Linked DNA regions of Sinorhizobium fredii. Each later gene encodes a partner of the first gene's protein in a complex. Links are inferred from orthologs where the notes say so. Each region holds a gene or a part of one and is shown in the gene's direction. Other genes may lie near its edges. The genes, in order: carA and carB.

Evidence for each region.
Region 2: the proteins of carA (region 1) and carB are in contact, whole or in part, in a solved structure (PDB 1KEE), measured with the Escherichia coli proteins. The link is inferred for Sinorhizobium fredii from one-to-one orthologs.

The regions. Positions count from the first base shown.
Region 1 is NZ_CP024307.1:2,640,728-2,648,854, forward strand. What follows is about bases 1,551-4,453. They hold carA (glutamine-hydrolyzing carbamoyl-phosphate synthase small subunit), read left to right. Parts: upstream 1,551-2,350; coding sequence 2,351-3,556; downstream 3,557-4,453. Other genes in these bases: NXT3_RS13000 (GatB/YqeY domain-containing protein), read right to left, coding at 1,573-2,022; NXT3_RS13010 (LysR substrate-binding domain-containing protein), read right to left, coding at 3,604-4,453. In the rest of the region: dnaG (DNA primase), read right to left, coding at 1-1,429; more of NXT3_RS13010, read right to left, coding at 4,454-4,494; NXT3_RS13015 (SDR family oxidoreductase), read left to right, coding at 4,609-5,370; NXT3_RS13025 (pyridoxal phosphate-dependent aminotransferase), read right to left, coding at 5,741-6,943; NXT3_RS13030 (hypothetical protein), read left to right, coding at 7,334-7,666; NXT3_RS13035 (hypothetical protein), read left to right, coding at 7,656-7,895; NXT3_RS13040 (PQQ-dependent sugar dehydrogenase), read left to right, coding at 8,029-8,127. UniProt on the Escherichia coli protein: Small subunit of the glutamine-dependent carbamoyl phosphate synthetase (CPSase).
Region 2 is NZ_CP024307.1:1,995,079-2,004,366, reverse strand. The notes cover bases 1,642-5,705. They hold carB (carbamoyl-phosphate synthase large subunit), read left to right. Parts: upstream 1,642-2,013; coding sequence 2,014-5,505; downstream 5,506-5,705. Other genes in these bases: NXT3_RS09915 (MFS transporter), read right to left, coding at 5,579-5,705. Outside these bases: ypfJ (KPN_02809 family neutral zinc metallopeptidase), read right to left, coding at 1-570; more of NXT3_RS09915, read right to left, coding at 5,706-7,030; transcription elongation factor GreA, read left to right, coding at 7,320-7,796; NXT3_RS09905 (glycosyltransferase family 4 protein), read left to right, coding at 7,935-8,990; NXT3_RS09900 (glycosyltransferase), read right to left, coding at 8,994-9,288. UniProt on the Escherichia coli protein: Large subunit of the glutamine-dependent carbamoyl phosphate synthetase (CPSase).

The DNA.
Region 1 (8,127 bases):
CCAGCGACGAGCGCGCCAGCCGGTCGGAAATCGAGGTCGGGCCGGCAGCGTTGCGCGCACCGCCATAGTTTCGCGGACCGCCGCGCTCGCGCCCACCGCGCTCGAACGGCCGCCGCTCGCCCCTGAACGGCGCGCTCACCTGCAGAAAGGCGTTCAGCCGGTCGCGCATGTCCTGGCCGTAGTGGCGGCGCACGCTCTCGTCGGCGATGACGGAGGTCACCTGCCTCAGCCGGGCCTCAAGCTCGGCGCGCTTTTCCGGCGTATCGAAGCCGCCGCCCTGCACCTCGCGCATCCAAACCATCTCGGCGAGCGAACGGGCATTGGCAAGCACCTTGTCGAAAGGCTCTCGCCCATCGTGACGGACGAGGTCGTCCGGGTCCTTACCGTCCGGCAGCATGGCGAAGCGCACCGAACGGCCGGGCTTCAGATGCGGCAGCGCCAGGTCGACGGCACGGTTGGCCGCGCGGATGCCGGCCCCGTCGCCGTCGAAGCAAAGCACCGGCTGGGGCGTCATCTTCCAGAGGAGATCGAGCTGGTTCTCGGTCAGCGCCGTGCCGAGCGGCGCCACGGCATTTTCGATGCCTGCCTGATGCAGCGCGATCACGTCCATATAGCCTTCGACGGCGACGATCGTGCCCGCGCCGTCGGCGCCCTGGGAAGCGCGCCGGGCGCGCGCGAAATTGAAGAGCACATTGCCCTTGTGGAAGAGCTCGGTCTCGTTGGAGTTCAGATATTTGGCGGGCGCATCGGCAGACATCGCCCGGCCGCCGAAGGCGATAACTTTTTCGCGCGCCGAGAGGATCGGAAACATGATCCGGTCGCGAAAGCGGTCGTACGAGACCGGAACGTCCGGCCCATAGACGACGAGGCCGCAGGCCTCGATCTGCTCCTTGCCGACCCCCTTGCCGGCGAGAAATTCCTTCAACGCATTTCGGCTATCCGGCGCATAGCCGAGCCGGAAGGTCTCGATCGTGCGGCCGGTGAGGCCCCGTTCGCGCAGATAGGCGCGCGCCTTGGCGCCGGACGCGGTCTGAAGCTGGTCCTGAAAGAACTGCGTCGCCAGTTCCATGACGTCGAGCAGGCTCGTGCGTTCCTTCTCCCGCCGCTCGGCCTGCGGATCGGGCTGCGGCATGGGAACACCCGCCATATCGGCGATCTGCTGCACCGCTTCGGGAAAGCTCAGGCCCTCGAGGTCGGTCAGAAAGCGAAAATGGTCGCCGGAGACATTGCAGCCGAAACAATGGTAGCGGCCCTTGCGGTCCTCGCAGTGGAAGCTCGGCGACTTTTCGCCGTGGAAGGGGCAGCAGGCCCAGTAGTCGCCGCGCGACACATTGGTCTTGCGCCGGTCCCAGGTGACGCGCTTGCCAACCACGTCCGAAATCGGAACGCGGTCGCGGATCTCGTCAAGGAAGGACGGTGAAAAGCGCATGGATACCTCTGGCCAGCTTCCATATAAGCGGCCTGGCCGGAGGAAGCCACCGTTCCTCTCGGTCTTGCCCGCTTTTCACAGGCGGCCATCAAAAGAGGCGGGAAACTGAGGCGCCGCCGGAGATCAGGCGCCGGCGCAGCGGCTTACTTCAACAGCTCCTTGACGATGCTGGAAGCCTTGGCGAAATCCATCTGGCCGGAATAGCGCTCCTTCAAAGCATTCATCACCTTGCCCATGTCGCGCAGGCCCTGAGCGCCGAGTTCCGCGATGACTGCGGCGCAAAGCTCGTTCACCTTCTCCTCGGAGAACTGCTCGGGTAAAAATCCGTTGATGATGCTGATTTCCTGCCGCTCCTGCTCGGCGAGCTCCGGGCGGCCGCCCTCGTCGTAGATGCGGGCCGATTCCTCGCGCTGCTTGATCATCTTGGCGAGGATCTGCATGATCTCGTCATCGCCGGCCTGGTCCTTGCCCTGGCCGCGATTGGCGATGTCGCGGTCCTTGATAGCCGCCTGGATCAGCCGAACGGTCGAAGTCCGCCGGGTATCCTTGGCTTTCAGCGCTTCCTTCAGGGCGTTTGCGAATTGCTCGCGCATCTCTTTCTCCATGCAGAAACGGCCCCGCGTCGACGGCGCCGGACGACTGCTATTGCCTCGTTATGGTCGTTCTCTTAAACCACGGCGGCAGCCACAATCAAACCCTTCGCGCAACCGGTTGAATTGTAAGGGACTTTATTTCCGGACAATTCACGGGCGCCCGGTTGACCCGGCTAAAGCCTTTGTCTATTTTCCGGCACCTGCACGAACATCGGCATGAACCTCTTTCTCGCGGGGCTTCCGCGCGCCAATGCCGCATGCAATTTTGAAATGGGGCTGAACCGACCGGCTTTAAAGCCGCGCCTTCCGCCGCAACGGGATAGGAACGATGACCGCGACACCCGCATGGACAACCCAGAAACCCACTGCCCTGCTCGTTCTGGCCGACGGCACGGTGATCGAAGGCAAGGGCATCGGCGCGACCGGCAAGGTTCAGGCCGAGGTCTGTTTCAACACGGCGCTGACGGGGTATCAGGAAATCCTCACGGACCCCTCCTATCTCGGCCAGATCGTCACCTTCACCTTCCCGCATATCGGCAATATCGGTGCCAATGACGAGGACATCGAGGACCTGACCCCCGCCGCCCGCCACGGCGCCGTCGGGGTGATCTTCAAGGCCGACATCACCGATCCTTCAAACTATCGCGCCGCCAAGCACCTCGACGCGTGGTTGAAGGCACGCGGCGTCATCGGGCTCTGCGGCATCGATACCCGGGCGCTGACCGCCTGGATCCGCGAAAACGGCATGCCGAACGCCGTGATCGCCCATGATCCGGCCGGCGTTTTCGACGTCGAGACGCTGAAGGCGGAAGCCAAAGCCTGGAGCGGCCTCGAGGGGCTCGACCTTGCGAAGGTCGCGACCTCCGGCCAGTCCTACCGCTGGAACGAGAAGCCCTGGGTTTGGAACGACGGCTACTCCACGCTCGGCGAGACCGAAGCCGCCTATCATGTCGTCGCCCTCGACTATGGCGTGAAGCGCAACATTCTGCGCCTCTTCGCCGGTCTTGATTGCCGCGTCACGGTCGTCCCGGCCGACACAAGCGCCGAGGAAGTACTGGCGCTCAAGCCGGACGGCATTTTCCTGTCGAACGGCCCGGGCGACCCGGCCGCCACCGGCGAATATGCCGTGCCGGTGATCAAGAGCCTGCTGCAGAGCGACATCCCTGTCTTCGGCATCTGCCTCGGCCACCAGATGCTGGCGCTGGCGCTCGGCGCGAAAACCGAGAAGATGCATCAGGGCCACCACGGCGCCAACCATCCGGTCAAGGACCACACGACCGGTAAGGTCGAGATCGTCTCGATGAACCACGGCTTCGCGGTCGATTCCAAGTCGCTGCCGGAAGGTGTTGAAGAGACTCACATTTCGCTCTTCGACGGCACCAATTGCGGCCTGCGCTTGAGCGGCAAGCCGGTCTTCTCCGTCCAGCACCACCCGGAAGCCTCCCCGGGCCCGCAGGACAGCCACTATCTCTTCCGCCGGTTCCTCAACCTGATCCGTGAGAAGAAGGGAGAACCGGCGCTCGCCGAACGCTAGAAAGCCGAAGAGAACGAATGAAGGCCCGCTTACGCGGGCCTTTTACTTCAGCCGTCGCCGAGCCGCTCCGCTATGAAGTCGATCGTCGCACGCACCGAAGGCAATTGGCCGCGACGATGTGGCATCAGGATCGTCGTCGTCACCTTGCCTGCAGTCCACTCCGGGAGGATGTGGACGAGTGCACCGCTTGCAATTTCCTCCTGACAGAGCGTGCCAGGCAGCGCGGTTATCCCAAGTCCTGCCAGCGCTGCCGCCAGCAGGACCCGGGATTCGTCCGCCACAAAGCGCGGATTGAGTGAGATCTGCACGCTCGTGCCGTCTTGGTGCTCGACCGTCCAGCCCTGCGAGGTAAGTGACGTCATCAGCCCATCGTGCTCCTGCAACGCCTCTGCTCGTGCAGGCACTCCGCGCTCTTGCAAATAAGCAGGCGCGGCGACGAGAAGTTTGCTCTGTGAGCCGACGCGACGCTGCACGAGACCAGAGTCCGGCAGGGGCGCGAAATGATCGCGCACAGCCATATCGAAGCCTTCCTGGACGATATCGACGAAGCGGTCAGTCGCGTGCAGGACGACGCGAAGCTTGGGATAGGCGAGAGCGAGTTCGGGCAATAGCGGGGCTAGCGAAAGCTGCGCCGTCGGAACGGAGGCCGTGATCCTGACAGCGCCGCTCGGTTCGGCAAGCCTGCCTTTGACGACATTTTCCGCCGCTTCGGCCTCCACCAGCATCGCCGCCGCGTGGCGGTAGAAATCTTCCCCCGTTTCAGTCACCGCGAACCGGCGCGAGGTCCGGTTTATGAGGCGGACGCCGAGGTTCTTCTCGAGCACCGCCACCCGCTTGCTGAGCGTCGATTTCGGCACGTTGAGCGCACGCGCCGCCGGCGCAAAACCTCCGTGGTCCACGACGTGGACAAAGAAAGTGAAGTCATTGAGATTCGCCATGGCCGTCATTGTCTGCAATTGTGGACGATATGTCCACGACCAGCCGTCTACCACAAGACCGTCCACGAATGCATCTCTTTCTCATCATTCAATCGAACCGAAGAGGAAGACATAATGGCGATTTATCAGGGTAAGAAGGCGATCGTGGTCGGCGGCACCCACGGCATGGGGCTGGCAACGGTCAGGCGGCTCGTCAATGGCGGCGCTGAAGTGCTCCTGACCGGGCGCAACGAGGAGAATGTCGCCAAAGTCAGAGAGGAGTTCGGTCCGCGCGTGCACGCCGTGCGCTCGGATATCGCCGATCTCAGCGATATCGCGGTCCTTGGCGCCTCCGCCGGCCAGAAGCTCGGGGCCATCGACCTCCTCCACGTCAATGCCGGCATTTCCGAGCTTGAGCCCTTCGATCAGGTCAGCGAAGCCTCTTACGATCGCCAGTTCGCGGTCAACACCAAGGGCGCCTTCTTCACCGTCCAGCGGCTGGCGCCGCTGATCCGCGAGGGCGGCTCGATCGTCTTCACCTCCTCGGTTGCAGACGAGGGTGGGCATCCGGGCATGAGCGTCTACAGCGCCACCAAGGCCGCACTCGTCTCCTTCGCCTCGGTGCTGGCGGCAGAGCTCCTGCCGCGCCGCATCCGGGTCAACACGGTGAGTCCCGGCTTCGTCGACACGCCGACCAAGGGTGCAGCCGGCCTTACCGATGCGGAACGCGCCGAGTTCAAAGCGCTGGGCGATGCTATCACGCCGATGAAGCGCAACGGCACTGCCGACGAGGTGGCCCGCGCCGTGCTGTTCCTCGCCTTCGAGGCCACCTTCACAACGGGGGCAAAGCTCGCCGTCGACGGCGGCCTCGGCCAGAAGCTCTCAACGGCCGGTTGAAGCGAAACAGGAAAGGAAAAAGCATCACCAGGATTTTCGATCGACAGCGGTCAGCACCACCGCAACGTCGTCTCCGACGCGGCAATGCAGACCATCCCGTTGACACTATAGTCCGTGGGAGCCGCGAGCAGGACCTCGCCCCGGACTTCATCGATGCCATGCGAAGGCTTGCCACCATGCGAGTCGACAGAGGCCAAAGCGGCGCCGCATCTCCGGCGTGATCGAACTGATCCGAAGGCGGGAATGAATCGAATTTCAAAGAGATAGGACTGCTGCCTGAGATGGGTTGTCCGGTCGTTGAATCGAAATCTGAGCACGAAAAAGCCCGCCGTGTCCGGCGGGCTTGATGTTTGTTGCTCTGTCCGGGGCTTTACTTGCAAGCGGCGCAGAAACGCTGGATGCGCCGGCAAGCCTCTTCCAGCAGCGCCTCGGAGGTCGCATAGGAGATGCGGAAGTTCGGGCCCAGGCCGAAGGCCGAACCATGCACCACCGCCACGCCTTCGACCTCGAGGAGCTCGGAGACGAAGTCCTCGTCGGTCTCGATGACCTTACCCGACGGGGCGGTCTTGCCGATGAGACCGGCGCAGGACGGATAGACGTAGAAGGCGCCTTCCGGCGTCGGGCAGGAAATGCCCTTCGCCTGGTTCAGCATCGACACGACGAGGTCGCGGCGGCCCTGGAAGATTTCCTTGTTGCGCGGAATGAAATCCTGCGAGCCGTTCAGCGCTTCGACGGCTGCCCATTGCGCGATCGAGGTGGCGCCCGAGGTCTGCTGGCCCTGGATCATGTCCATCGCCTTGATCAGCGGCAAGGGTCCGGCGGCATAGCCGATGCGCCAGCCGGTCATCGCATAGGCCTTGGAGACGCCGTTCATCGTCAGGGTGCGGTCGTAGAGGCCGGGCTCGACCTCGACCGGCGTCGCGAACTTGAAGTCACCATAAGTCAGGTGCTCGTACATGTCGTCCGTCAGCACCCAGACATGCGGATGTTTCATCAGCACATCCGTCAGCGCCTTCAGTTCGTCATGCGAATAGGCAGCGCCCGACGGGTTCGAGGGCGAGTTGAAGACGAACCACTTGGTCTTGGGCGTGATCGACTTGTCGAGATCCTCGGCCTTGAGCTTGAAGTTGTTTTCCTGGGCCGTCGCGACGAAGACCGGCGTGCCGCCGCAAAGCGCCACCATCTCCGGATAGGAGACCCAGTAGGGAGCCGGGATCACGACTTCGTCGCCTGGGTTGAGCGTCGCCATGAAGGCGTTGAAAAGAATCTGCTTTCCGCCGGTGCCGACGATCGTCTGGGCGGCGGTGTAGTCGAGGTTGTTCTCGCGCTTGAATTTCTTGGCGATCGCCTCGCGCAGTTCCGGAATGCCCGAAACCGGCGTGTACTTCGTCTCGCCGCGGTTGATCGCGTCGATCGCCGCCTTCTTGATGTTGTCCGGCGTATCGAAATCCGGCTCGCCTGCTCCAAGACCGATGACATCGCGGCCTTTCGCCTTCAATTCGCGGGCTTTCTGCGAAACGGCGATGGTGGCGGAGGGCTTTACACGAGAAAGGGCATCGGCAAGGAAGGCCATGGTGTGAGGTCCTGATCGTTTCGAAACGGGCGTGAGACGCTACGGAACGGAAGACCGGCCTCCATAGCGGTTAGGTCTATGTCGAAAGACGCCCGGTCTTGCAAGCGCTCGATCGAGAAAAACGGCGGCCAAACCTCGCAAAATGCGTCACCATGACAAAGTTTCATCAAAGCGATCACGGCCGCAATGGATGACGGGCAATCCGGAACCTCCGTCCGCAATCTCACCGCCCCTCCGTGCCCCAGAAGACCGCCCCTCTTCACGCGTTTTCCCACGGCCCATATTTCGCCACAATAACTGTCGCAGAGCGCCGCAATTCCGTCCTTCAAGAGCCGATATCCAGGCGTCATGTCGTGTGATGCGAACGCATTGGCATCGTGGGGGTGTGCTATGTTTCTCGATGAAGAGATCGCTTCGACGCGAACCGGCCGAAACGAGGCGCGCTGGGGGTTTTATCTGGCGCTCGCGGCGCTCGCGGTCTGCATGGTGATGATCTTCGGCCTCGTGGTCGAGACGAAGGCCCAGGCGGCTTCCGCCGAGCCGGACCAGCAATCGGCGATGCTCGTCGTCTCCGAACCCGCCCCCGCGGCGGTGCTGGGCGAGCGGCAGATTGCCGTCGGCGCAACGCTGCTTGCCGCCGCGCTCACGGCCGGCACCGCTTTCGTCGTCAGCAACCGGATCGCCGCCTTAAGCAGGGCGAGAAGCAGGCGCCATGGCCGATAACGAAGACGATCTGCCCGAGCAACGTACCGGCTTCCTTGCCCGGCTGTCGGCGATCGAGACGATCATCGTCGCGATCATCGCCATGATTGCCCTTGCCGGCCTGATGCTGATCGGCAAGGGCTTTTACATGAAAGCGACCGCCGAGCTTTTTGCCTTGGAAAGGCAGATGGCAAATCAGTCCTTGATTGGCACCAGCCGGTCGCTGCAGCCCTTTTTCGAGAGCTTGTAAAGGGGTCGCTGCAGCGCGCACGTCCGATAAAGCCGTTTTGATCGGATTTGACTTGAAGCTAAGGCGACTGGGCACCAGTTTCTCTCCTGACCTGTAATGGCGGTCATGCAGGAGCTTGGGAGCGTCGAATCGCATGTGGCACTGGGCAAAAATCAAACCGAGCGAAATCCCCGTGACGCTCCTTTCGGCCGCCCTGCCTCTGGCCGCGGCTCTGTTCCTTTCCGCCGCTCTG
Region 2 (9,288 bases), 640 kb from region 1 along the record:
CGCCAGCACGTAGGCTTGCGCGAAGTCGCCGGCTGCATCGAACTTCTGCGCCAGTTCCTCGAAGAAGGTCATGTCCAGATAGACCTTGCGGTCCCCGGGGCAATAGAATGGCCCCGAGGCAGCGGAGGCAAAACCGCAGGCCGACTGGACGGCGCCGCTGAAAAGCACCAGCTTCGGCTCCTCGTATTGTTCGCCGCCAGCCTGGAAGATGCCGTTCCAGGTGTCCTCCGTCTCCGCCAACACCGTCGCCATGAAGGCCTTCATCTCCTCTTCTTCCGCCGAGCCGCGCGGCGCCTGAGAACCATCGCTCTGCTCGAAGCCCGGCATGTTCACCGGGCCGCCTTCGATGACCTGGAGCATGTCGATGCCCATGGCTTTGAGGACGAAATAGAGAATGACCAGGAAGATGATCGTTCCGAAGCTCAGGCCGCCGCCGGCGCGGCGCATGCCGCCGCCCGTCGGAATGCGAAACCCGCCGCCGCGGCCGAAGGGGCCGCCTCCAAGGCCGCCGGGGCCCGCGCCCCGCTGATCCTCGACGTTGCTGGACTGGCGGCGGCCCTTCCATTCCATGATCTTTCCTCCGGAGACGTCGCCACTTGGCGCGTTGAACATTTATATGCCTGCGCTGCAATTCCTGTAAAACGCAATCGCTGCAGGGCGGTTTCATCCGCCGGTCTTTTTCTCTGCAACTTGCGGGTTCGATTTTCCGGCAGATTGACGACCTGGCGCTTTCGCGTTCCTATGGTGCGGTGGTCGGAGGAGCATGCATGAAAGCGGTGCGTCTGGAAGCGATCGGCAAAATCTCCGTTCGGCACGTCGAGGTGCCCGAACCCGGGCCTGACGATCTGCTCGTCAAAGTGGAAGCCTGCGGCATTTGCGGGACCGACCGGCATCTCCTTCATGGGGAGTTTCCGTCGACGCCTCCGGTCACCCTCGGTCACGAATTCTGCGGCATCGTCGTGAGGGCCGGAACTCCGTTTACGGGATCAAACCGGGAGCGAGAATCACCGGCGACCCCAATATTTCCTGCGGCCGCTGCCCACAATGCCAAGCTGGCAGAGTAAATCTCTGCCTCAATCTGCGCGCCATCGGCATTCACCGCGATGGCGGTTTCGCCGAGTACGTGCTGGTCCCGCAGAAACAGGCCTTCGAAATTCCGCTTAGCCTCGATGCGGTGCACGGAGCGTTCTGTGAACCCCTCGCCTGCTGTCTGCACGGCATAGACAACGCCGGTATCCGTGCCGGGTCCTCGGTGGCGGTTCTCGGGGGCGGCGTTATTGGTCTATTGACCGTTCAACTTGCAAGGCTGGCGGGTGCGACGACGGTCATTCTCTCGACGCGGCAGGCATCGAAGCGCGGCTTGGCGGAGGAGGTCGGGGCGACGGCAACGGTCGATCCCACCGCCGGCGACGTGATCGAGGCGATCTCTGGGCCGCACGGACTCGTTCCTGGAGGAGTCGATGTCGTGATCGAATGCGCCGGCGTGGCAGAAACCGTGATGCAGTCGACACGCCTGGCGAAGGCGGGCGGGACGGTCGTCATTCTCGGCGTGCTGCCGCGGGGCGAGAAGGTGGAGATCGAGCCTTTCGACATTCTCTTCCGCGAGCTGCGCCTGCAAGGGTCCTTCATCAATCCCTTTGTGCACCGCCGGGCAGCCGACCTCGTGGCCACGGGCGCAATTGACGTCGACCGGCTGATTTCCCGGCGCGTGACCCTCGACGAGGCCCCCGTCATCATTGCTAACAAAGCGCTCCCAGGAGAAGTAAAAGTGCTGGTGATCCCGTCTTCTGAATAGGCTGCGGATGTCGGCGAAACTGGGATGGTAAATGGGGGCATTGGTTGAGCGCGCAAATATCTGCGCCTAATTGTCGATTCCGGAATTTTCGGGGTTCCGCTGGCAGGGACATTTGCCTATAAGCCGCTTCTAGCCTGAAAAGACCATTCATTGCGCACCCGGCCGGTGATCTCCCACCTCGGCCGGTTTTTCGCGCAACCAGAAAGCGGATGAGAACCATGCCGAAGCGCCAAGATATCAAATCGATCCTCATCATCGGCGCGGGGCCGATCGTGATCGGCCAGGCATGCGAATTCGATTATTCCGGCACCCAGGCTTGCAAGGCCCTCAAGGAGGAAGGCTACCGCGTCATTCTCGTCAATTCCAACCCGGCGACGATCATGACCGATCCGGGGCTGGCCGATGCGACCTATGTCGAGCCGATCACCCCTGAGGTGGTCGCGAAGATCATCGCCAAGGAGCGCCCGGACGCGCTGTTGCCGACCATGGGCGGCCAGACGGCCTTGAACACGGCGCTTTCCCTCCGCCGGATGGGCGTCCTCGACCGCTACAATGTCGAGATGATCGGCGCCAAGCCCGAGGCGATCGACAAAGCCGAGGATCGCGCCCTGTTCCGCGAGGCGATGGCCAAGATCGGGCTCGAGACGCCGAAGTCGCGGCTGGCGAATGCCACCGACATCAAGGACCAGGATCGCAAGGCGCATGAGGCGGAACGTGCCGCGCTCAAGGCGAAGTTTTCCGGTGGCGAACTCGACACCGCCCTCGATGAACTCGAGAACCAGTGGAACCTCGGCGAAGGCGATCGCAAGGCGCGCTACGTCAACCACGCCATGGCGATCGCCGCTCAAGCGCTTGACGACGTCGGACTTCCGGCGATCATCCGGCCTTCCTTCACTCTTGGCGGCACGGGTGGCGGCATTGCCTACAACCGCTCGGAATTCTTCGAGATCGTCGGCAGCGGCCTCGATGCGTCGCCGACGACGGAAGTCCTGATCGAGGAGTCGGTCCTCGGCTGGAAGGAATATGAAATGGAAGTCGTCCGCGACAAGGCGGACAATTGCATCATCATCTGCTCGATCGAGAACATCGACCCGATGGGCGTCCACACGGGCGATTCGATCACCGTCGCGCCGGCGCTGACGCTGACCGACAAGGAGTACCAGATCATGCGCAACGCCTCTATCGCGGTGCTGCGCGAGATCGGCGTCGAGACCGGCGGGTCGAACGTCCAGTTCGCGGTAAACCCGCAAAACGGCCGTCTGGTCGTCATCGAGATGAACCCGCGCGTTTCGCGTTCCTCGGCCCTCGCCTCCAAGGCGACAGGCTTCCCGATCGCAAAGATCGCCGCGAAGCTTGCCATCGGCTATACGCTCGACGAGCTGGAGAACGACATCACCGGCGGAGCCACGCCGGCATCCTTCGAACCTTCGATCGACTACGTCGTCACCAAGATCCCGCGCTTCGCCTTCGAAAAGTTCCCCGGTGCCGAACCGACGCTGACCACCGCGATGAAATCGGTCGGCGAAGTCATGGCGATCGGCCGCACCTTCGCGGAATCGCTGCAGAAGGCGCTTCGCGGGCTTGAAACCGGGCTCACCGGTCTCGACGAAATCGAAGTTCCCGATTTCGACGCCGACGGCGATGGCCGCAACGCCATCCGTGCGGCGCTCGGCACGCCGACCCCCGACCGCCTGCGCATGGTGGCCCAGGCGCTGCGCCTCGGCATGACCGAGGCGGAAGTGCACGAGGCCTGCAAGATCGATCCGTGGTTTATCGCTCAGTTCAAGGCGATCGTCGACATGGAGGCCCGTATCCGCGAGCACGGGCTGCCGCAGGATGCCGAAAACCTCAGAATGCTGAAGGCCATGGGTTTTTCCGATGCGCGTCTCGCGACGCTGACCGGCAAGCGCCCGAAGGAAGTCGCGGAACTGCGCAACGCGTTGAATGTCCGCCCGGTCTACAAGCGCATCGACACCTGCGCGGCGGAATTCGCTTCGCCGACCGCTTACATGTATTCCACCTATGAAACGCCGTTCGTCGGCGCCGCGCGCTCGGAGGCACAGGTTTCCGATCGCAAGAAGGTGGTCATCCTGGGTGGGGGCCCGAACCGGATCGGCCAGGGGATCGAGTTCGACTATTGCTGCTGTCACGCGGCCTTCGCGTTGAAGGACGCCGACTATGAGGCGATCATGGTCAACTGCAACCCGGAAACGGTTTCGACCGACTACGACACCTCCGACAGGCTCTATTTCGAGCCGCTGACCGCGGAAGACGTCATCGAGATCATGCGCGCCGAGCAGGAAAACGGCACGCTGCACGGCGTCATCGTTCAGTTCGGCGGCCAGACGCCATTGAAGCTTGCGGAGGCGCTGGAGAAGAACGGCATTCCGATCCTCGGGACGGCACCCGACGCGATCGATCTGGCCGAAGACCGCGACCGGTTCCAGAAGCTTCTGATGAAGCTCGACCTCAACCAGCCGCGCAACGGCATCGCCTACTCCGTCGAGCAGGCACGCCTCGTCGCCGCCGAAATCGGCTTTCCGCTGGTCGTGCGTCCGTCCTATGTTCTCGGCGGCCGCGCGATGCAGATCATCCATTCGGAAAGCATGCTGCAGACCTACCTGCTCGACACGGTTCCCGGCCTCGTGCCGGAGGACATCAAGCAGCGCTATCCGAACGACAAGACGGGCCAGATCAACACGCTGCTCGGCAAGAACCCGCTGCTCTTCGACAGCTACCTGACCAATGCGATCGAAGTCGACGTCGATTGCCTGTGCGACGGCAAGGATGTGTTCGTATCCGGTATCATGGAGCATATTGAGGAAGCGGGCATTCACTCCGGCGACTCGGCCTGCTCGCTGCCGGTGCACTCGCTCGACAAGAACCTCGTCGACGAGCTCGAGCGGCAGACGGCGGCGCTTGCAAAGGCACTCAATGTCGGCGGGCTGATGAATGTGCAGTTCGCCATCAAGGACGGCACGATCTACGTGCTCGAAGTCAATCCGCGCGCCTCCCGCACGGTCCCCTTCGTCGCGAAGACGATCGGCGCGCCGATCGCGAAGATCGCCGCGCGAGTGATGGCTGGAGAAAACTTGGATGATGCGATCGCTGCCTATGGCAAGAAGCCGGATCCTCGCAATCTGAAGCACATTGCCGTCAAGGAAGCCGTGTTCCCCTTCGCCCGCTTCCCGGGCGTGGACACCCTGCTCGGCCCGGAAATGCGCTCGACCGGCGAAGTGATTGGCCTCGACACCGACTATGCGCTTGCCTTCGCCAAGTCCCAGCTCGGCGCCGGCGTCGATCTGCCGCGTGACGGAACGGTGTTCGTCTCGGTTCGCGATGAGGACAAGGCACGGGTTCTGCCGGCCATCCGCGTTCTCGCGGACATCGGTTTCAAGGTGATGGCGACCGGCGGTACGGCCCGGTTCCTGGGCGAAAACGGCATTACCGCCACCAAGGTCAACAAGGTGCTCGAGGGACGGCCGCATGTCGAGGACGCCATCCGCAACCGCCAGATCCAGCTTGTCATCAACACCACTGACGGCAACAAGGCGATCTCCGACTCGAAGTCGCTGCGCCGCGCGACGCTGATGCAGAAGGTCCCCTACTACACGACCATGGCCGGAGCCGAAGCCGCGGCGCACGCCATCAAGGCGCTGAAGGCAGGCAACCTGGAAGTGCGTCCGCTACAGAGCTACTTCGACGCTTGACGGATGCCCCCGGCGCGCCCCTATCGGGTGCGCCAAGGCTCGGTAATGGATAGACGCTTCCAGGAGAGTTGCGCTACCACGCGGCGCCCTGCCGCGTCAGGCGCAGCGTCCTGAAGGCGAAGAAAACCGATGCGACCGCGATGACGCAAGCCAGCGCAAATACGGCAAGCAGCGACATCGCCAGCACATAGTCGCTGGCACCTTCATCGAAGCCGAAAGCGTTGGCGGTTACGCCGAAAAGGGCGGCGCCGATCGCATAGCCCGCCGATTGCAGCGTCGGCAGCAGCGCCGAGGTCTTGTCGCGCTCCTCCTTGCTCGAGATGTCCATCAGGAATTGGCTGAGCGTTCCCCAACTGATGCCGAAACCGGCGCCGATAGCCGCCTGTCCGATGAACACAAGCCGGTGCTCGTCGCTCCAGACGGCGAGTGTCAGCCCGACGAGGCCAAGGCCGAGGATCAGCGGCCCCGTCCACATCAGCCGAACGCGAATCGCGTGCGATGGCAGGCTGGCGACCAGAATTGCCGTTACGCTCCAGGACATCGCCATCAAAGCGCTCGAAAAGCCGGCGGCCGTCGGTCGGAAATCCCAAAGCTGCTGCAGCGAATAGACGAGATAGACCGAGCCGGACGCCTGGGCGAGCGGCATCAACAGGATAATCCAGAGACCGCTGCCAAGCGCGCTTCGGTTCGCGAAAGCGCAGGACGGCAGAATGGAGTTCGGCGATCTGCGGTCGGATCGGATCGCGGTGATGAAGACGGCGAGTGCGATCACCAGCAAAGCCGCCGTCACATAGGCACTGCTTGCCGTACTCGAGAGCGAGATCAACAAAATGCCGAGCCCGAATGCGAAGAGTCGCAGCAAAGGCACGGCGCCGACATCGCCGCCACCTCGCTTCGGCTGGCCGACGATCGCAATGACGAGCGCTATGAAGACGGCGACGGCCGGTATGTTGACGAAGAAGGCGGCCCGCCACGACCAATATTCCGTGAGCAGTCCGGAGATCAGCGGACCGGCAAAGGCGGCCGACGCCCAGACGATCGCTTCTGCCCCGAAAACCTTGGGAACGAGGCGCGGCGGGAAAAGCTCGGGGATGAGTGCATAGCAAACCCCGGCAATGATTCCTTCGCCGAGCCCCTGCAGCAACCTGCCGGCGAGCACTTGAGGCATGCCGGTCGCGACGGTCGCGATCACCGTGCCGGCGGCGAAGACCAGCGCGGCAGCGATCAGCGTGCTGCGCGCGCCGAACCTGGCTTTCAGATTGGCCGCCAGGGCGCCGCCGATGATGGCGAAAACCAGATAGAGCGTGAAGGCCCAGGACAGCAAGGCCGCCCCGCCGAATTCCTCGACCGCCGTAGGCAAGGCCGTCGAAATAAAGAACTCGTTGAAGGCAAAGAGCGCGACGCCAAGGCACAGGGTCACGGTTGCAGCAAGATGATCTCTCTTCAGCAACTCGCTCCAGCGTCCCTCGCCTGGCCTGTGCTTCGTCACGCTGGAGGTCCTTGGCTTCTCTTCGAGTAGACTCATGGTTGGTTCCGATCGCTTGTTCATGGAACCTGGACTGATACAACCTGAAGTGCTGTTGAGGTAAAGCGGCTTTTTGTACTGAAGGCTATTTTTTGAAGATCTCGAGGTTGGACACAGCCTTCGCCCCGGCGCGGAGCGTCTCGAAAAATCTGGCTTTCGCGCTTCCGTTTCTGTTATAAGAACGGTTCGGATGTTTCGGACGGTTCCGGTGCTTCGGCTCCGGGGACCGTTTTCTTTTGCGTCGGCGCCGCCGGGAGGCGGCGCCGCGCGCTTGATAAAGGACGATGAAATGGTCGACAAAGTTCCGATGACCCAGGGTGGATTCGCGAATCTGCAGGAGGAGCTGCGCTGGCGCCAGCAGGAAGAACGCCCGCGAATCATCGAGGCGATCGCCGAAGCGCGCGCCCATGGGGACTTGTCGGAAAATGCCGAATACCATGCCGCCAAGGAGGCCCAGAGCCACAATGAGGGCCGTGTCTCCGAGCTCGAGGACCTGATCGCCAGGGCGGAGGTCATCGACCTTTCGAAAATGTCCGGCTCGAAAATCAAGTTCGGCGCGCGGGTGAAGCTCGTCGACGAGGACACCGAGGAAGAAAAGACCTATCAGATCGTTGGCGACCAGGAAGCCGACGTCAAGGCCGGCCGCATTTCTATCTCTTCTCCGATCGCCCGCGCATTGATTGGCAAGGAGGTTGGCGATTCGATCGAAGTGAACGCCCCCGGTGGTTCCAAGGCCTACGAAATCCTCGCCGTTCAGTGGGGCTGATCGCCCGAATCCAGCAGCCGAACACGGAAAGGCGGCGGGGCATGACCAGGGCCTCACCCACTCCGCACGGCGCGCGGCATTCGTTCGGCCCCTCTTCCCCCGACACCTGATTGCAAGCGGCGCAAGGAGAGCGCTTACGTGGCCGATATCCGGGACATCGAGGTTATTGCGCCCAACTTCAAGCGCCGTCTCTCCGGCGTCACTTCGACGATCATCCAGCTCGTTCCCGTCCAGCGCAAGCTTGGGCAAAAGATCGCGGTCCTTGGTCCCGGGCTCCCCAAGAGTTTGCCGTCGGTCCGGTATCGCGACCTGATCCATCTCTGGCAGAAGCCGCCGGGCCGCCGCTGCCGCGTCTGGCATGCGCGCCGCAACGTCGAGATGCTGCCGGCAATCCTCCTGCGCGACCTGCTGCGGATGAAGCTCCGCATCGTCTTCACCTCTGCCTCGCAGCGGCGGCATACCGGATGGAGCAAGTTCCTGATCCGCCGGATGGACGCGGTAATCTCCACAAGCTCGAAAACCGCCGCTTATCTGGAGGTTCCGAGCACGGTCATCCTGCACGGGATCGACACGAACCGCTTCCACCCGCCGGTCGACAAGGCGGCTACGAAAAAAACGCTCAATCTCGACCCCTCCCGGAAATATGCCGGCTGCTTCGGCCGTGTCCGCCACCAGAAGGGAACCGACCTTTTCGTTGACAGCATGATCGCGCTTCTGCCCGGCCGACCGGAATGGGGCGCGATCGTTGCCGGGCGCGCCACAGGCCCTCACCTCGCCTTCGAGGTCGAATTGAAGGAGCGCGTTGCCAAGGCGGGGCTCGCCGACCGCATTCTATTCGTCGGCGAGCACACCAATATTCCCGATTGGTACCGTGCGCTTGACCTCTTCGTCGCACCGCAGCGCTGGGAAGGCTTCGGCCTGACGCCGCTGGAGGCGATGGCGAGCGGCGTGCCGGTCGTGGCTAGCGACGTCGGCGCCTTTTCCGAATTGATCGCGGAAGGACCGGACGAGACCGGGCTGATCATCCCAGCCGCAAATCTCGAAGCGATGGTCGATGGAGCCGCCGCCTTCATGGACGACCCGGCGCGGCTTGCGGCTGCCGGTGCAAACGGCCTGGCGCGGAGTTCCAGGGATTTCGCCATCGAGGGCGAAGCTCGGGCGATCGGTGCAGTCTACGACGGGTTGATGCGCTGAAGCTTACTGCTTCGAAGCGAACAGCCTCAGATAGGCGTCGGTGATCGCTTCCCTGGAGAACTGGCCGACCAGCGTCTCGTGTCCTCGTTCGGCGAGCGCAGTACCCAGGCTGCGGTCGTTGGCAATCCGCTCGATCGCGCGCGCGAAGCCGTCGGCATCGCCGATATCGACCATCAGACCGTTTCCGCCGTCGCGCATGAACCATTGCGGCCCCTCCGATCGGCTGGAGACGACCGGCGTTCCCTGGGCCCAGGCCTCCAGGATGACGTTGCCGAGCGGCTCGTGGCTGGAAGCCATG